Regions from separate parts of the Pseudomonas sp. RL_15y_Pfl2_60 genome, predicted to be linked through region 2. Evidence: predicted binding sites of a transcription regulator. Region 2 holds the regulator's gene; each other region holds the start of a gene.
The links. The regulator sigma-54, encoded in region 2, starts transcription at its own class of promoters, with help from an activator protein. The targets are predictions, from matches to a motif close to ANTGGCATNNANNTTGCTNT.
Positions count from the first base shown of each region.

Region 1: glnK (P-II family nitrogen regulator) is a predicted target of sigma-54. The motif match lies at 2,908-2,927, and genes of this name have one in related genera.
Region 3: AACY26_RS08875 (flagellar hook-length control protein FliK) is a predicted target of sigma-54. The motif match lies at 2,429-2,448, and genes of this name have one in related genera.

Region 1 covers NZ_CAXAOE010000003.1:398,379-403,128, forward strand. Annotated here, with positions in the region: gene AACY26_RS10720 (autotransporter outer membrane beta-barrel domain-containing protein) at 1-2,199, opposite strand, end outside; gene AACY26_RS10725 (accessory factor UbiK family protein) at 2,451-2,717, opposite strand; gene glnK (P-II family nitrogen regulator) at 3,124-3,462, shown strand; gene AACY26_RS10735 (ammonium transporter) at 3,501-4,750, shown strand, end outside.
Region 2 covers NZ_CAXAOE010000001.1:975,872-980,621, forward strand. Annotated here, with positions in the region: gene lptA (lipopolysaccharide transport periplasmic protein LptA) at 1-308, shown strand, start outside; gene lptB (LPS export ABC transporter ATP-binding protein) at 312-1,037, shown strand; gene AACY26_RS04640 (RNA polymerase factor sigma-54) at 1,173-2,687, shown strand; gene hpf (ribosome hibernation-promoting factor, HPF/YfiA family) at 2,868-3,176, shown strand; gene ptsN (PTS IIA-like nitrogen regulatory protein PtsN) at 3,192-3,656, shown strand; gene rapZ (RNase adapter RapZ) at 3,673-4,530, shown strand; gene AACY26_RS04660 (HPr family phosphocarrier protein) at 4,543-4,750, shown strand, end outside.
Region 3 covers NZ_CAXAOE010000002.1:803,853-808,602, reverse strand. Annotated here, with positions in the region: gene fliH (flagellar assembly protein FliH) at 1-95, shown strand, start outside; gene fliI (flagellar protein export ATPase FliI) at 85-1,449, shown strand; gene fliJ (flagellar export protein FliJ) at 1,446-1,895, shown strand; gene AACY26_RS08880 (Hpt domain-containing protein) at 2,005-2,355, shown strand; gene AACY26_RS08875 (flagellar hook-length control protein FliK) at 2,484-3,767, shown strand; gene fliL (flagellar basal body-associated protein FliL) at 4,008-4,529, shown strand; gene fliM (flagellar motor switch protein FliM) at 4,543-4,750, shown strand, end outside.

The DNA of each region.
Region 1 (4,750 bases), on a different contig from region 2:
GACAAAGCGATCACCCGCGCTGTTGTTTTGTAGGTCAATAGTGCCACGGTTATTAACGTCGCCCGTCACCGCGAAGCGTGACTCTGTGGTGCGTACGGTTGCACCCTGATTGATGATCAGGCCACGCGCCATCGCATCGTTACTACCGCCAACGGTGAGGCCTGAGCCGCTAAAATTGATGCGCGAACCTGTATCGAGAATCACTTTTTCCCAATTTTGCAGCCTGTCTGCAGCGACATTTCGCTCGCCACCGACAAAGGTCAGGCTGTCTCCGCCGCCGTTGAGGTTGTCATAGACGCCGTCGCCACCATCGAAAACGCTAACGGCTGAGATGTCTGCATCGCTGGCAATAGTTGCACGGTCGGCACCCACGCCAAGCATAACCTTGCCGCTGGTTGTGCTGCCCGCCAACAGGTTTAACTGGTCATCACCGGCGTTGGTAAGGATGTCACCGTTAATGGTGCCCGCACTGTTGATCGTGCTGTTACCGCTGCCGTCGAGAATCGCGATCCCCGAGGCAGCGCTTACATTGGCTGTTGCGCTGAGGTCAACGCTGCCATCGGCTTGGGTGCTGGTTTTGATACCGGCGCCCTGACCACTGCCACCAAGCAACGTACCGGCTGCATTGATCCTGTAGCCTTGTCCGGGTGCAACCGCTTCAGCAAAGATCGCCGATGCATTTTCTCCGCTCACTTGGACGCTCGCCGTTGGCCCTTGGCTAACGCCTACATCGCCGCTGACTGAATAAGCATAGAGGCCATGACTGCCATTTCCTGTTGTGGTGACGGTGCCGCCACTTTGGTTGATGGTGCTGTTACCTGAGCCGGTGGCTTCGGCCAGAATCCCGTGACTTAGCTGCTGCCGTTCACCCGTGCCTCTGGTGTTGATACTGCCACCGGACTGGTTGATGGTGACATTGCCTTTGCTCAATGGATCACTCTGTGCCAGCAAGCCGACGGCGCTATTACCTTTGGTGGTGACCGTGCCGCCGCTGAGGTTGATGATGCTGTCGTTGTCGATCCGGCTGGCGGCACTGTTATCGGCCTGGACAAAGATACCTTCGGCCTCTTCGGCAAATGTAGTGATACTGCCGCCACTCATATCGACTTGAGCGACACCCGGGCCGCCGCGGACCAGCGCATAGGCACCTTCAGAGTCATAACCGCTGCTGGCTGTACCGGTGGTAATACTGCCTGCACCAATTTCGATGCGTGCATCGCCGCTGCTGTTCTGTACGCGCAAGGCGTCAGACCCATCACCCAGTGTGCTCAGCGATGCGCCGGGCGTATTGAATATAATCGTCGAGTTCTTGGCGTTGTTGATATTGCCAACAGCCGCCGTGTCGATGATGACGTTGGCGCCTCCGGCGACATATATACCTTCGCTATTGTCGCCGGTGACCTTGATATCGACCTGCTCGCCGCTGATGACTACGGCGTTATCCTCGCCGGTGGCAATAATGCCAAAGGTTTCGGAGCGACTATTGAGGTTTGCCAACTCAATGACTGAGCCTGGCGTGCCATTGGCTTCAATCGCGCGGCTGACCACATCAAGCAGGGTGTCGCCTTGAACCTTGATGTTTGCGCCGTTGCTTGCGCGTAAGCCGTGTTCAAGGGTTACAGCGGGTTTATCGCTGCTGCCTGCGGGGCCGCGGGAGACGGCATCGAGGTTGCCTTTCAGCAAAATGCTACCTCGGTTGGCGTCAATCGCGATGGCATCCGCCTGCGTGGTGATGAGTCGGGTATTGCCGCCGACGACAATCGAGCCGCCGACGGTCGAGCGCAGAAGTTGACCGGTTTCAGTGCCTTCTGCGCCGTTCAGTATGCTGGTGAGGTTGCCCTCAATACTCAAGGCCGCATCGTGGGCGAATACCACGGCGCGATTACCCTCGGGCGTGCTTGGCAAGACTTCGGCGCTGACCTCTGGAGCAGTCAGCGTCAGTGAGCTGTTGGCGCTGCTGCGGATAGGTACATTGATGGTATTGGAGCTAAAGCTTGTGCCAGCGCTGGTGCAGGTCGAACCTTCGGTTGCACCGACGCCAGACTGGTTGACACAGGCTGCATAGGCGCTGTTGGAGCCACTAAGGGCCAAGACCAATAGGGCGCTGAATGAGACGCTCTGGAGAGTACAGCTTTGGCGTCCTGCCCTTAGGCTAAAGGTCAGGGTGGAGGGGGCGTTATCTTCTGTTGTCCGCTTCATAGTCGACTTCCTCTGTCGTTATCTTCGAGGCGCATCGGGGCCGCGCAGATCCATCTGCTATCAAGGCCTGATGTTGAAAGTCGATTTTATTCGGGGTGCAGCGTTTAGGCGCTGTTCGAAAGAATTGTTTAGATTTTAAGCGCCCAGGACGCGTGGCTTGCCCGTTCATTCGCAAAGGAAGTGGGGCGCACGGCCTTGGGGCAGGGGTAACGCAGGGATGTCCTTGCGGCTAGTGAGTAGCGTCTAGGTTGTTATTGCTCGTTGGTCGGTTGGAGTTCTTTAGCTTCGAGCTCCAGGACTTTGGCTTCGAGCGCCTCTAAACGTGCACGGGTGCGAGCCAAGACCACCATCTGGCTGTCGAATTCTTCGCGGCTGACCAAATCCAGTTTGCTGAATCCGCTTTGCATCAGTGCTTTGAATTGCGCTTCGAATTCAGCGCGCGGCAACGGCGTATCACCATTGAACAGGCGCGAGGCCCCAGCGGTGAGAGCGTCGAGCAGAATTTTGGGTGGCAACATGATTAGCGTCCGGTAGCGATAGGCCGAAAGTGTAACACGCAGCGGCGAGCTTACAGTTTTTGCGACTTGCACGATTATTGCGCGCTGCGCTCAACGGTGGCGCACTGTTATTGTGCGTTAAATCGCTGGAAATCCCGGTGTTACGCCTGTGTAAGCACCTAAGTGCATGAAATTGATTGCATTTATGATGCTTGGCAAGGTTTCTGCTTAGCTCCAGATGAGAGATGCACTGATGCGGTTCCGGTGCGTGAGTCGGGGCACAGGAGTGTTTCGTCAGGAGCGGTTGGTGAGTATTGGTTTGCCGCGATAGAGCAGCCAATGCATTACAAAAGCCAGACACTGCGCTTAGACTTGGCTCGGGTTTGCAATTCCTGGGGCAAGTCCACCTTACACGGGAGAGAGTTACATGAAGCTAGTTACTGCCATCATCAAGCCGTTCAAGTTGGACGACGTCCGTGAGTCACTGTCGGAGATCGGCGTGCAGGGCATCACTGTCACTGAAGTCAAAGGCTTCGGTCGTCAGAAGGGCCACACCGAGCTTTACCGCGGTGCTGAATACGTTGTCGACTTTTTGCCAAAAGTGAAAATCGACGTGGCAATTGCTGACGATCAACTGGATCGCGTCATCGAAGCCATCACTAAAGCTGCCAACACCGGCAAGATCGGTGACGGCAAAATTTTCGTAGTTAACCTGGAACAGGCTATTCGTATTCGTACCGGCGAAACCGATACCGACGCGATTTAAGCCCCAAAAAAACCGAACCCCGCCCCAGGAGTTAAACCATGACTCTGCGAAGAATCGCAGGGCTAGGAGCCCTTTTGTCCCTCGTTTTGCCTAGCGTTGCGATGGCTGACGAGGTTGTACTGAACAGTGGCGATACCGCGTGGATGATTGTTGCCACTGCGCTCGTACTGTTTATGACCATTCCTGGCCTGGCACTGTTTTATGGCGGCATGGTGCGTTCCAAGAACGTGCTGTCCGTGATGATGCAGTGCTTTGCCGTCACCTGTTTAGTCAGTCTGTTGTGGGTCATCTATGGCTACAGCATGGCGTTTGACACCACAGGTATGGAAGAAGGTGTCGTTAACTTCAATTCCTTTGTGGGCGGCTTGTCCAGAGCATTCCTTAGCGGTTTGGGAACTGACAGCCTGGTCGCAGCGGTTCCTGAAAGTGTGTTCGTCACCTTTCAGATGACCTTTGCCATTATCACGCCTGCACTCATCGTCGGCGCTTTTGCCGAACGCATGAAATTCTCCTCAATGCTGGTCTTCATCACCGCTTGGTTCACCTTGGTCTATGCACCAATGGCGCACATGGTATGGGGCGGCGTGGGCGGCTTGCTGTGGGATTGGGGCGTGCTCGACTTTGCGGGCGGTACCGTGGTGCATATCAACGCCGGTGTGGCTGGCTTGGTGGCGTGCCTGGTACTGGGCAAGCGCAAGGGTTATCCAACCACGCCAATGGCTCCGCACAATCTGGGTTACACCCTGATTGGCGCGGCCATGCTCTGGGTCGGCTGGTTCGGTTTTAACGCAGGTTCTGCGCTTGCAGCGAATGGCACGGCGGGTATGGCCATGCTGGTTACGCAAATCGCTACGGCTGCCGCTGCACTGGGCTGGATGTTTGCCGAGTGGATTACACACGGTAAACCAAGCGCACTGGGGATTGCTTCGGGTGTGGTGGCAGGCTTGGTTGCAATTACGCCTGCCGCCGGAACTGCAGGCCCTATGGGCGGGCTGGTTATCGGTCTGGCGGCTGGGGTTATCTGCTTCTTCTGCGCCACGAGCCTGAAACGCAAGCTCGGTTACGACGACTCACTGGACGCCTTTGGTGTGCACGGTATCGGCGGGATAGTCGGTGCATTGCTCACGGGTGTATTTGCGGCACCTGCACTGGGTGGCTTTGGTGAAGTTGAAAATATCGCTGCGCAGGTCTGGATTCAGTTTGAAGGCGTGATCTTCACAGTGATCTACACCGCGGTTGTGACCTTTGTGATTCTCAAAGTGATCGACTTGGTAATGGGGCTGCGGGT
Region 2 (4,750 bases):
GCGAGATCGACGTTTTCACCTCGGTCGGACGCCCTGCCTACTATGAGCAGAAACCCGCTGCAGACAAAGAAATCGTCAAGGCCTACGGCCTGACCATTCAATACTTTGCCGCCAACGAGCGTATTGTCCTGATTGACCAAGCCAAGGTTATTCAAGAGGGAAATACCTTCGAAGGCGAGAAAATTGTCTACGATACGCAGCGCCAAATCGTCAACGCAGGCCGCGCAACAGGCACCAAGGTGACCTCGCCGCGCCCACGCATCGATATGGTGATCCAGCCGAAGAACAAACCCACCCAAGGGCAGTAATTAATGGCTACATTGAAAGCCCAACACCTGGCTAAAAGCTACAAAAGCCGCCAGGTTGTCCGTGACGTTAGCCTGAGCATCGACAGCGGCCAGATCGTCGGCCTGCTTGGCCCTAACGGTGCAGGTAAAACCACCTGCTTCTACATGATCGTGGGCTTAGTGCAGGCTGATCAGGGGCGCATCCTGATTGACGACCTCGACGTCAGCCATCAGCCCATGCACGGCCGCGCACGCGCCGGCATTGGCTACCTGCCTCAAGAAGCATCGATTTTCCGCAAGCTCAGCGTTGCCGACAACATCATGGCAATTCTCGAGACGCGTAAAGAGCTTGACCGTGCAGGCCGCGAAGCTGAACTGGAAAACCTCCTTGAGGAATTCCATATTCACCATATTCGCGACAACCTGGGCATGAGCCTGTCCGGCGGTGAGCGACGCCGGGTTGAAATTGCCCGCGCCCTGGCAACCGCACCGAAATTCATCTTGCTCGATGAACCATTTGCCGGTGTCGACCCGATCTCGGTTGGTGATATCAAGCAAATCATCCACCATTTGAAAGCCAAGGGTATCGGCGTACTGATCACTGACCACAACGTGCGCGAAACGCTGGATATTTGCGAGACCGCCTATATCGTCAGCGACGGCCAACTCATTGCGGAAGGTGATTCAGAAGCGATTCTGTCCAACCAGACGGTTAAAGAAGTCTACCTGGGCCATGAATTCCGCCTTTAACCCAGTTTTTCTCAACCGATTAGCGTCAACAGCTAGGCAAAGCACTGCAATTCGGGCATATAATTTGCTTCCTTGAGGCGCCCATCCGGCGCCCTGTAGTGGATTGCGCAAAGACGCCGGTAAATAAGGTCTGCAATGAAACCATCGCTAGTCCTGAAGATGGGCCAGCAGCTGACGATGACTCCTCAGCTGCAACAAGCCATTCGCTTACTCCAACTGTCGACCCTGGATCTCCAGCAAGAAATCCAAGAGGCACTGGAGTCAAACCCAATGCTCGAACGCCAAGAAGACGGCGAAGACTTCGATAACTCGGACCCCATGGCCGACGGCGCAGAGACCGCGACCACCGAGCAGCCTGTACAACAGGACAGCTACCAAGAAACCAGCTTCCAGGATACCCCGCAAACCGTGGACAACCTGGAAGATGGCGAGTGGAACGAGCGTATCCCCAACGAGCTTCCGGTGGATACAGCCTGGGAAGATGTCTACCAAACCAGCGCCAGCAGCCTGCCCAGCAGCAGCGATGACGACGAATGGGACTTCACCACACGCACCTCGACCGGTGAAAGCCTGCAGAGCCACATGCTCTGGCAGCTCAACCTGTCCCCCATGTCCGATAAGGACCGCTTGATTGCAGTCACCCTGATCGACTGCATCAACGTCCAGGGCTATCTCGAAGAAACCCTGCAAGAGATTCTCGAAGCCTTCGACCCTGAACTGGACATCGAACTGGACGAAATAGAAGCCGTCCTGCACCGCATCCAGCAGTTTGAGCCTTCTGGTATTGCCGCGCGCGACCTGCGCGAATGCCTGACCCTGCAACTGCGCCAACTGCCCGCCAAAACCCCTTGGCTTGCCGAAGCACAGCGACTTGCCAATGACTATCTGGATCTGCTGGGCAACCGCGATTACAGCCAACTGATGCGGCGCATGAAGCTCAAAGAAGATGAGCTGCGCCAAGTCATTGAACTGATCCAAAGCCTCAACCCACGTCCGGGCTCGCAGATTGAATCAAGCGAACCCGAATACGTGGTACCCGATGTCATTGTGCGCAAACACAACGAGCGCTGGCTGGTTGAACTCAATCAGGAAGCCATGCCCCGGCTGCGCGTCAATGCGCAATACGCAGGTTTTGTACGTCGCGCCGACTCTAGCGCCGACAACACCTTTATGCGCAACCAGCTGCAAGAAGCCCGCTGGTTTATCAAAAGCCTGCAGAGCCGCAACGAAACGCTGATGAAGGTTGCGACCCAGATCGTTGAACATCAACGCGGCTTCCTTGACTACGGCGACGAGGCGATGAAACCCCTTGTGCTGCACGATATCGCCGAAGCGGTTGGCATGCACGAGTCGACCATTTCCCGGGTGACCACCCAGAAATTCATGCACACCCCCCGCGGCATTTACGAGTTGAAATACTTCTTCTCCAGCCACGTCAGTACCTCCGAAGGCGGAGAATGCTCGTCTACAGCGATCCGCGCGATCATCAAAAAACTGGTTGCAGCGGAAAATGCAAAAAAGCCGTTGAGTGACAGCAAGATCGCTGGTTTACTGGAGACACAAGGCATTCAAGTAGCTCGACGCACAGTTGCTAAATATCGAGAGTCTCTCGGTATCGCGCCTTCAAGTGAACGCAAGCGACTGATGTAACAGCTGATGAACAGGAAGATCGTCTCAATCACTATCGAACTGACCCGCTCTTAGCTAAAAGCAGCCATACTAAGGGCGTAAAGGTGTCAGACTCGATTTCTGGGGGTCTTACGCGCCACAGTGTTCCGGCGGCAGGCAACTCAGCCTGTCTCTTACACACGGCAACAAGGAGAAAGCGGTATGCAAGTCAACATCAGTGGACACCAGCTGGATGTGACCGACGCCCTGCGCGACTACATCGACGAAAAATTCAGTCGACTAGAGCGCCACTTCGACAAGATTACCAATGTGCAAGTCATTATGGAGGTCGAGAAGCTCAAGCAGAAAATCGAAGCCACCTTACACATTGCTGGCGGCGAAATTGTCGCCAACGCCGAACATGATGACATGTATGCAGCAATCGATTTACTGACCGACAAACTCGATAGACAACTTATCAAGCACAAGGAAAAGCAGCTCGACCGTCAACAGGGCGCAATGGCCCGTTGATATCGCCCAACTCCTATGATCCGACTTGAAAATATCCTGACCCCCGGCCGTTCCTTGGTGAATGTGCCGGGCGGCAGTAAAAAACGTGTTCTCGAACAGATTGCCAACTTGGTTGCGCGCGAATTGCCCGACCTCGATGGACAAGACATTTTCGAAAGCCTTATCGCCCGCGAAAAACTTGGGTCCACTGGTTTTGGTAATGGCATCGCCATTCCACACTGCCGTTTGCCTGCGTGCAATGCACCCATCAGCGCCTTGCTCAAGCTCGAATCGGCTGTCGATTTTGACGCGATTGATGGCGCCCCGGTTGACTTGCTGTTCGTGCTATTGGTGCCTGAGGCCGCGACGGATGAACACCTTGAGCTGCTTCGTCAAATAGCGAGCATGCTTGACCGCAGCGATGTCCGTGAGCGACTGCGCCAGGCGCAAAGCAATGACGCCCTGTATCAGGTTGTTGTCGACGTACAGAACAACAGCTAAACGACAGGGAACCTACATGCGCTTGATAATAGTCAGCGGGCGTTCAGGATCAGGTAAAAGTACCGCCCTTGATGTACTTGAGGACAACGGCTTTTACTGCATAGACAACCTGCCGGCCAGCTTGCTGCCTCAGCTAGCTGAACGAGCGTTTCAGCAAAAAGATTCAGTTCACCCTAACGTCGCGGTGTCGATTGACGCACGCAACCTGCCAAGCGACTTGAACATGTTTCCCGAGTTGCTTGAGCAAGTCCGTGCGCGCAATGTTCAGTGCGACCTGCTGTATCTGGACGCCAACGAAGAAACCTTGCTCAAGCGCTTCTCTGAAACGCGTCGGCGTCACCCCCTGACTAACGACAATCGTTCGTTGGCAGAAGCTATTACCGATGAAACCCTGCTGCTCGAGCCAATTATTGATCTGGCCGACCTGAAGATCGACACCACCCACCTGAATCTCTACCAACTGCGCGATACCCTCGCCTTGCGCCTGCTGAACAAGCCGGATCCGGGCACTGCATTTTTGGTTGAATCCTTTGGCTTCAAGCGCGGCATGCCGGTTGATGCAGACGTGGTGTTTGATGTGCGTTGCCTGCCAAACCCATACTGGCGCCCTGAGCTACGTGACTTCTCGGGGCTTGAAAAACCCGTTACGGACTACCTTGACAGTCAGGCGGACGTCCAGGACATGTACCAGGACATCCATGACTACCTGAGCAAATGGTTGCCACGTTTCGCGGCCAGCAATCGCGCTTATGTGACGATCGCCATTGGCTGCACAGGTGGGCATCACCGCTCGGTGTATATCGCCAACCGCCTGGGCAAAGCACTCAAGGCCCAGCTCAAAAACGTCCAGACCCGCCACCGCGACCTCAGTTAAGGAATTGCCGCGATGCCCGCCTGCGAAGTAACCATTATCAACAAGCTCGGCTTGCACGCACGGGCTGCCGCCAAGTTTGTCGGCGTTGCCACACAATACCCTTGCAGCATCAAGGTTGGCCGCACGCCAGAGAGCATGGTCGACGGAAAAAGCATCATGTCGGTTATGATGCTGGCAGCCGGTAAAGGCACCTCAGTTCAACTACTTACCGAAGGCGAAC
Region 3 (4,750 bases), on a different contig from region 2:
TCTTCGAACAACAACGCGAACAGGCGGTGCATCCGCTTGAGGCCGATATGCATATTCCACTGAGCTCAGCGGACAACTCCCCACGTGAATCTTGAGCGCGTTAGTTTTGCCAAGCGCTTGAGTGGCTACAGCGAGGCGATCAAGTTGCCGAGCTCGCCCGTAGTCGAAGGACGTTTGTTGCGCGTCGTGGGTTTAACCCTTGAAGCCGAAGGTTTGCGTGCTTCGTTGGGCAGCCGCTGCATGGTCATTAACGAGGGCAGCTATCATCCGCTGCAGGTCGAGGCCGAGGTGATGGGGTTTGCCAACGGCAAGATCTTCCTGATGCCGGTCGGCAGCCTGGCCGGCATAGCGCCAGGGGCGCGTGTCGTACCTTTGCCGGATACCGGGCGTCTGCCGATGGGCATGTCGATGCTGGGCCGGGTGCTTGATGGCACAGGCGCTGCATTGGATGGCAAGGGGCGGATGAAGGCCGAAGATTGGGTGCCGATGGACGGCCCGCAAATCAACCCGATGAAGCGTCATCCGATTGACCTGCCGCTGGATGTGGGCATTCGCTCGATCAATGGCCTGCTGACCGTGGGGCGAGGCCAGCGATTGGGGCTTTTTGCCGGTACCGGCGTGGGTAAAAGCGTGCTGCTGGGCATGATGACGCGCTTCACCGAAGCCGAGATTATTGTTGTCGGGCTCATTGGTGAGCGGGGCCGCGAGGTCAAGGAATTCATCGAGGAAATACTCGGTGAAGAGGGCATCAAACGCTCGGTGGTGGTGGCTTCGCCAGCTGATGATGCGCCGTTGATGCGCTTGCGCGCTGCCACCTATTGCACACGAATTGCCGAATACTTTCGTGACAAGGGCAAGAATGTCCTGTTGCTGATGGATTCGCTGACGCGTTTTGCCCAGGCCCAGCGTGAAATTGCCTTGGCCATTGGTGAGCCGCCAGCTACCAAGGGATATCCGCCATCAGTTTTTGCCAAGTTGCCCAAGCTGGTGGAGCGTGCGGGTAATGCCGAAGAAGGTGGCGGTTCAATTACCGCTTTTTATACCGTGTTGAGCGAAGGTGACGATCAACAGGATCCGATTGCCGATGCCGCGCGCGGGGTGCTCGACGGACATATAGTCTTGAGTCGACGCTTGGCCGAAGAGGGCCATTATCCGGCGATTGATATCGAAGCCTCTGTCAGCCGGGTAATGCCGCAAGTGGTCACGCGTGAGCACCTGCAGAGCGCCCAGCGGTTCAAGCAGCTGTGGTCGCGCTATCAACAAAGCCGCGACTTGATCAGTGTTGGCGCCTATGTGCCGGGTGGCGATGCGGATACCGATCTGGCCATCGCCAAGCGTCCGCAAATGGTGGCTTTTTTGCGCCAGAGCCTGGACGAGAGCGAGGGGTTGTCGAGCAGTTCAGCCCAGCTTGCGAGCACATTCAACCCGCCAAATAATACTCAAGCATGAGTAAACGTCGTGCTCAGCAGTTGGCGCCAGTGGTCGAAATGGCTGAGCGCGCCGAGCGTGAAGCTGCTGTGCAGCTGGGCCGGGCTCAAGCGCTACAGGGCCAGGCTGAGGTCAAACTGGGTGAGCTTGAGCGCTACCGCGCCGATTATCAGCAGCAATGGATGACTGAAGGTCAGCGCGGTGTATCCGGGCAATGGTTGATTAACTATCAGCGTTTTCTTTCCCAGTTGGAAACCGCGATTGCCCAGCAGCAGCAAAGCCTTGATTGGCATCGCAATAATGTCGATAAAGTTCGCCAGGCTTGGCAGCAGCGTTATGCACGTCTTGAGGGGCTGCGTAAATTGATCCAGCGCTACCAGGATGAAGCGCGTCAACTTGAGGACAAGCGTGAGCAGAAAATGCTCGATGAATTGTCGCAACGGCTGGCCGATCGAGAGCGGTTTTAAGCTAGCCTCTGGATGAAATCGATTAAAAAGCATTTGGTCTTATACTTGGGCGACGTTAGTGTGTCCGCGCAGTGTTTTCGGTGATGGGCGAATCAAGGAGTGTCGCACCGTGGTAGCACATGTTGATAAAGTCATAATTGCCGGATTAAAGGACGTCATGGGTCATGAATACCCGGTCTTGCTCCAGGCCTATCTGCAAGACTCCAATGAACGCCTGAGGCTGGCCGAGCATGCGCTTGTCGAGAACGACATGACAGCCCTGCGTCTGGCCATACACAGTTTCAAGGGCAGTTGCGGCAATATTGGTGCCTTTGAATTGGCGCGCATGTGCCAGGCGCTTGAACTGGCTGTCGAGCAGCAAAACAGACCCATGCTTGATCAGCTATTTGCCCAGATCAAAATCGAGTTGGCCGCAGTCAGGGTTTTTTTCCAGCTCGAAATTCGAGCCTCCCAAGCCTGATCAAATAGGCGCCAAGCCGCAGGCGGCGTAGACCAAACCGATTAAACTCCCTTCACTGATGCACGCAGGCAGACTTGGCCTGGCTCTTGCTATCTCCCAGTACGAACCAATCCGTGTGGAGAGTGCCGATGTCCGGTGCAGCTGACTTACTGCTCAAACCAGCAGTCGATTTAAAGCCCAAGGTTGCGGCGGCCAAGCCTCAGGCAAAACCGACTGAACCCCGTGGCCGTGAGGCTTCCAGCTTTGCTGAGGTCTACGCCAATGAGCGTCAGGCCAAGCCAGCCGAGCGCAGTAACAGCCCGGCAAAAGCGGCGAATGAGCACAAAGCCAAGGCGGCCGATGATGCCGGTGTCGACACTAATGGCGAGGCTCAGCCGCAAACGGTTGCCGATAGCGGCAATTCCTTGCCGACTGACCCGGCGATGACCCAGGGTGAGGGCGAGGAGGGGCAAGCCGATACGCCACCGTCGACTGAAGAGACTGATGAGTTGCTCGGCTTGCAATTGAATGCCGATCAGCTTGCGCAGATGACCGCGGTCTCGGCCAACTTCAAAAGCTCGGGGCCAGCCAGCATGACTGATGCCAGTTTTGATGCCGACCTCGATGCCATGAACCAGCTGCCAGCGGTGCGTATGGCTCTGGATATCGGCAAGGCGCAGGCGGCGGCCAATGCCGAACAGAAATCACCAGGAGCGGTCTCCACGCAAGCCGCGCTCAACCCCGAGCAGAGCTTTGCCAGCGCCATGGCAGCGATGGGCTCGAAGTTGCAATCAAGCGAGAAAGCTGTGGCCGGCGAATTCAACTTGAGTGATCTCACCGCCGAAGCGCTGGACAGCCTCAAGGAAAGTTCGGCCGATACCCGGCCAGAGAATTTTGTCAGCAAGCTCAATGCGTTGAGTCAGGCCGTAACCCAGCAAACTTCACTCACCCCGAAAATACCGGTGGTCGGTACGCCAATCGCGATGCAGCAGGGCGGTTGGACCGAGGCGGTCGTGGATCGGGTCATGTACTTGTCGAGCCAGAACCTCAAGTCGGCAGAGATCCAGCTTGACCCGGCTGAGCTGGGGCGCTTGGAAGTGCGTATCCACATGAACCATGACCAGACCCAGGTTTCCTTTGCCAGCGCCAATGCCGCGGTGCGCGATAGTCTTGAAGGGCAAATGCATCGGTTGCGCGAGATGTTCACCCAGCAGGGAATCAACCTGCAGGATGTCAGCGTCACCGACCCCAACCAAGGACGCGGTTGGCAAGGCCAGGGACAAAACCAGCAACAAGCAGGCAGTGACGGTCAGCGTGGTGCTTCTGGTTCAGGCTTTACTGGTGGTCATGATGAGGAGTTGTCGATTGCCAGTATCGATCAGCGAGCCACGGCCTATGGCGCGCCTCGCAGCATGGTCGATTACTACGCCTGATCACAGGCTGGGCAACGCCAAGCCTGTCTATCATGACCTAACCAGCATCTGGCCAGGGTGTGCGTAGTTATGACCAATGACGGATAAAAAGCGTTATCCTGTCGACCACTCGCCCGGCGTTGCAAAGCGTCGGGCGATGTTGTTTGTGCATCCCTCAAAAGCATAAAAGCCAATCTGGCATAACACTTGCTCGAACAGGCTTTAATGGTTGCTAACCTGAATTTGTGACGGATTATTGGCATGGCGAAGAAAGATAAGCCGCAAGACCCGGCAGCGGATGGCAAGTCTGGCGGTAAGATGAAGATCATTATCCTGGCTGTGGTGGCCTTGTTGCTGGTGGTGAGTCTGACAATTGCCGGTACTTGGTTCTTTCTCAGCAAGCAGGACGATACACCAGAGCCTAGCGCCGAAACCCAGCAAGAAGAGGGCGCGCCAGTCAAGCAAGCCGCTATCTACGAGGAGTTGACGCCTGCGTTTGTGGTCAACTTCAGCCAGAATGGCCGCGCCCGCTACATGCAGGTCAGCGTTGCCTTGATGTCGCGTGACCAAGCAGCGCTGGATGCGCTTAAAGTGCATATGCCGGTACTGCGTAACCGTTTGGTTATGCTGTTCTCTGGCCAGGATTTCAATAGCTTAGTGACACCGGTCGGCAAGGAAATGCTGCGCCAGCAGGCGACGGCTAGCGTGCAGGAACTGGCGCAAAAGGAAGTCGGCAAGACCGTGGTCGAACAAGTGTTATTTACCAACCTCGTGTTGCAGTAGTCGGGAGCCATCGATGGCCGTGCAAGACCTGCTTTCCCAGGATGAAATTGATGCCTTGCTGCATGGTGTCGATGACGGAATGGTCGAAACTGAAGACGCTGGGGTTCCAGGTAGCGTCAAACAATATGACCTGACAAGCCAGGATCGTATCGTGCGTGGGCGCATGCCGACGTTGGAGATGATCAACGAGCGCTTTGCCCGGTACACCCGCATCAGCATGT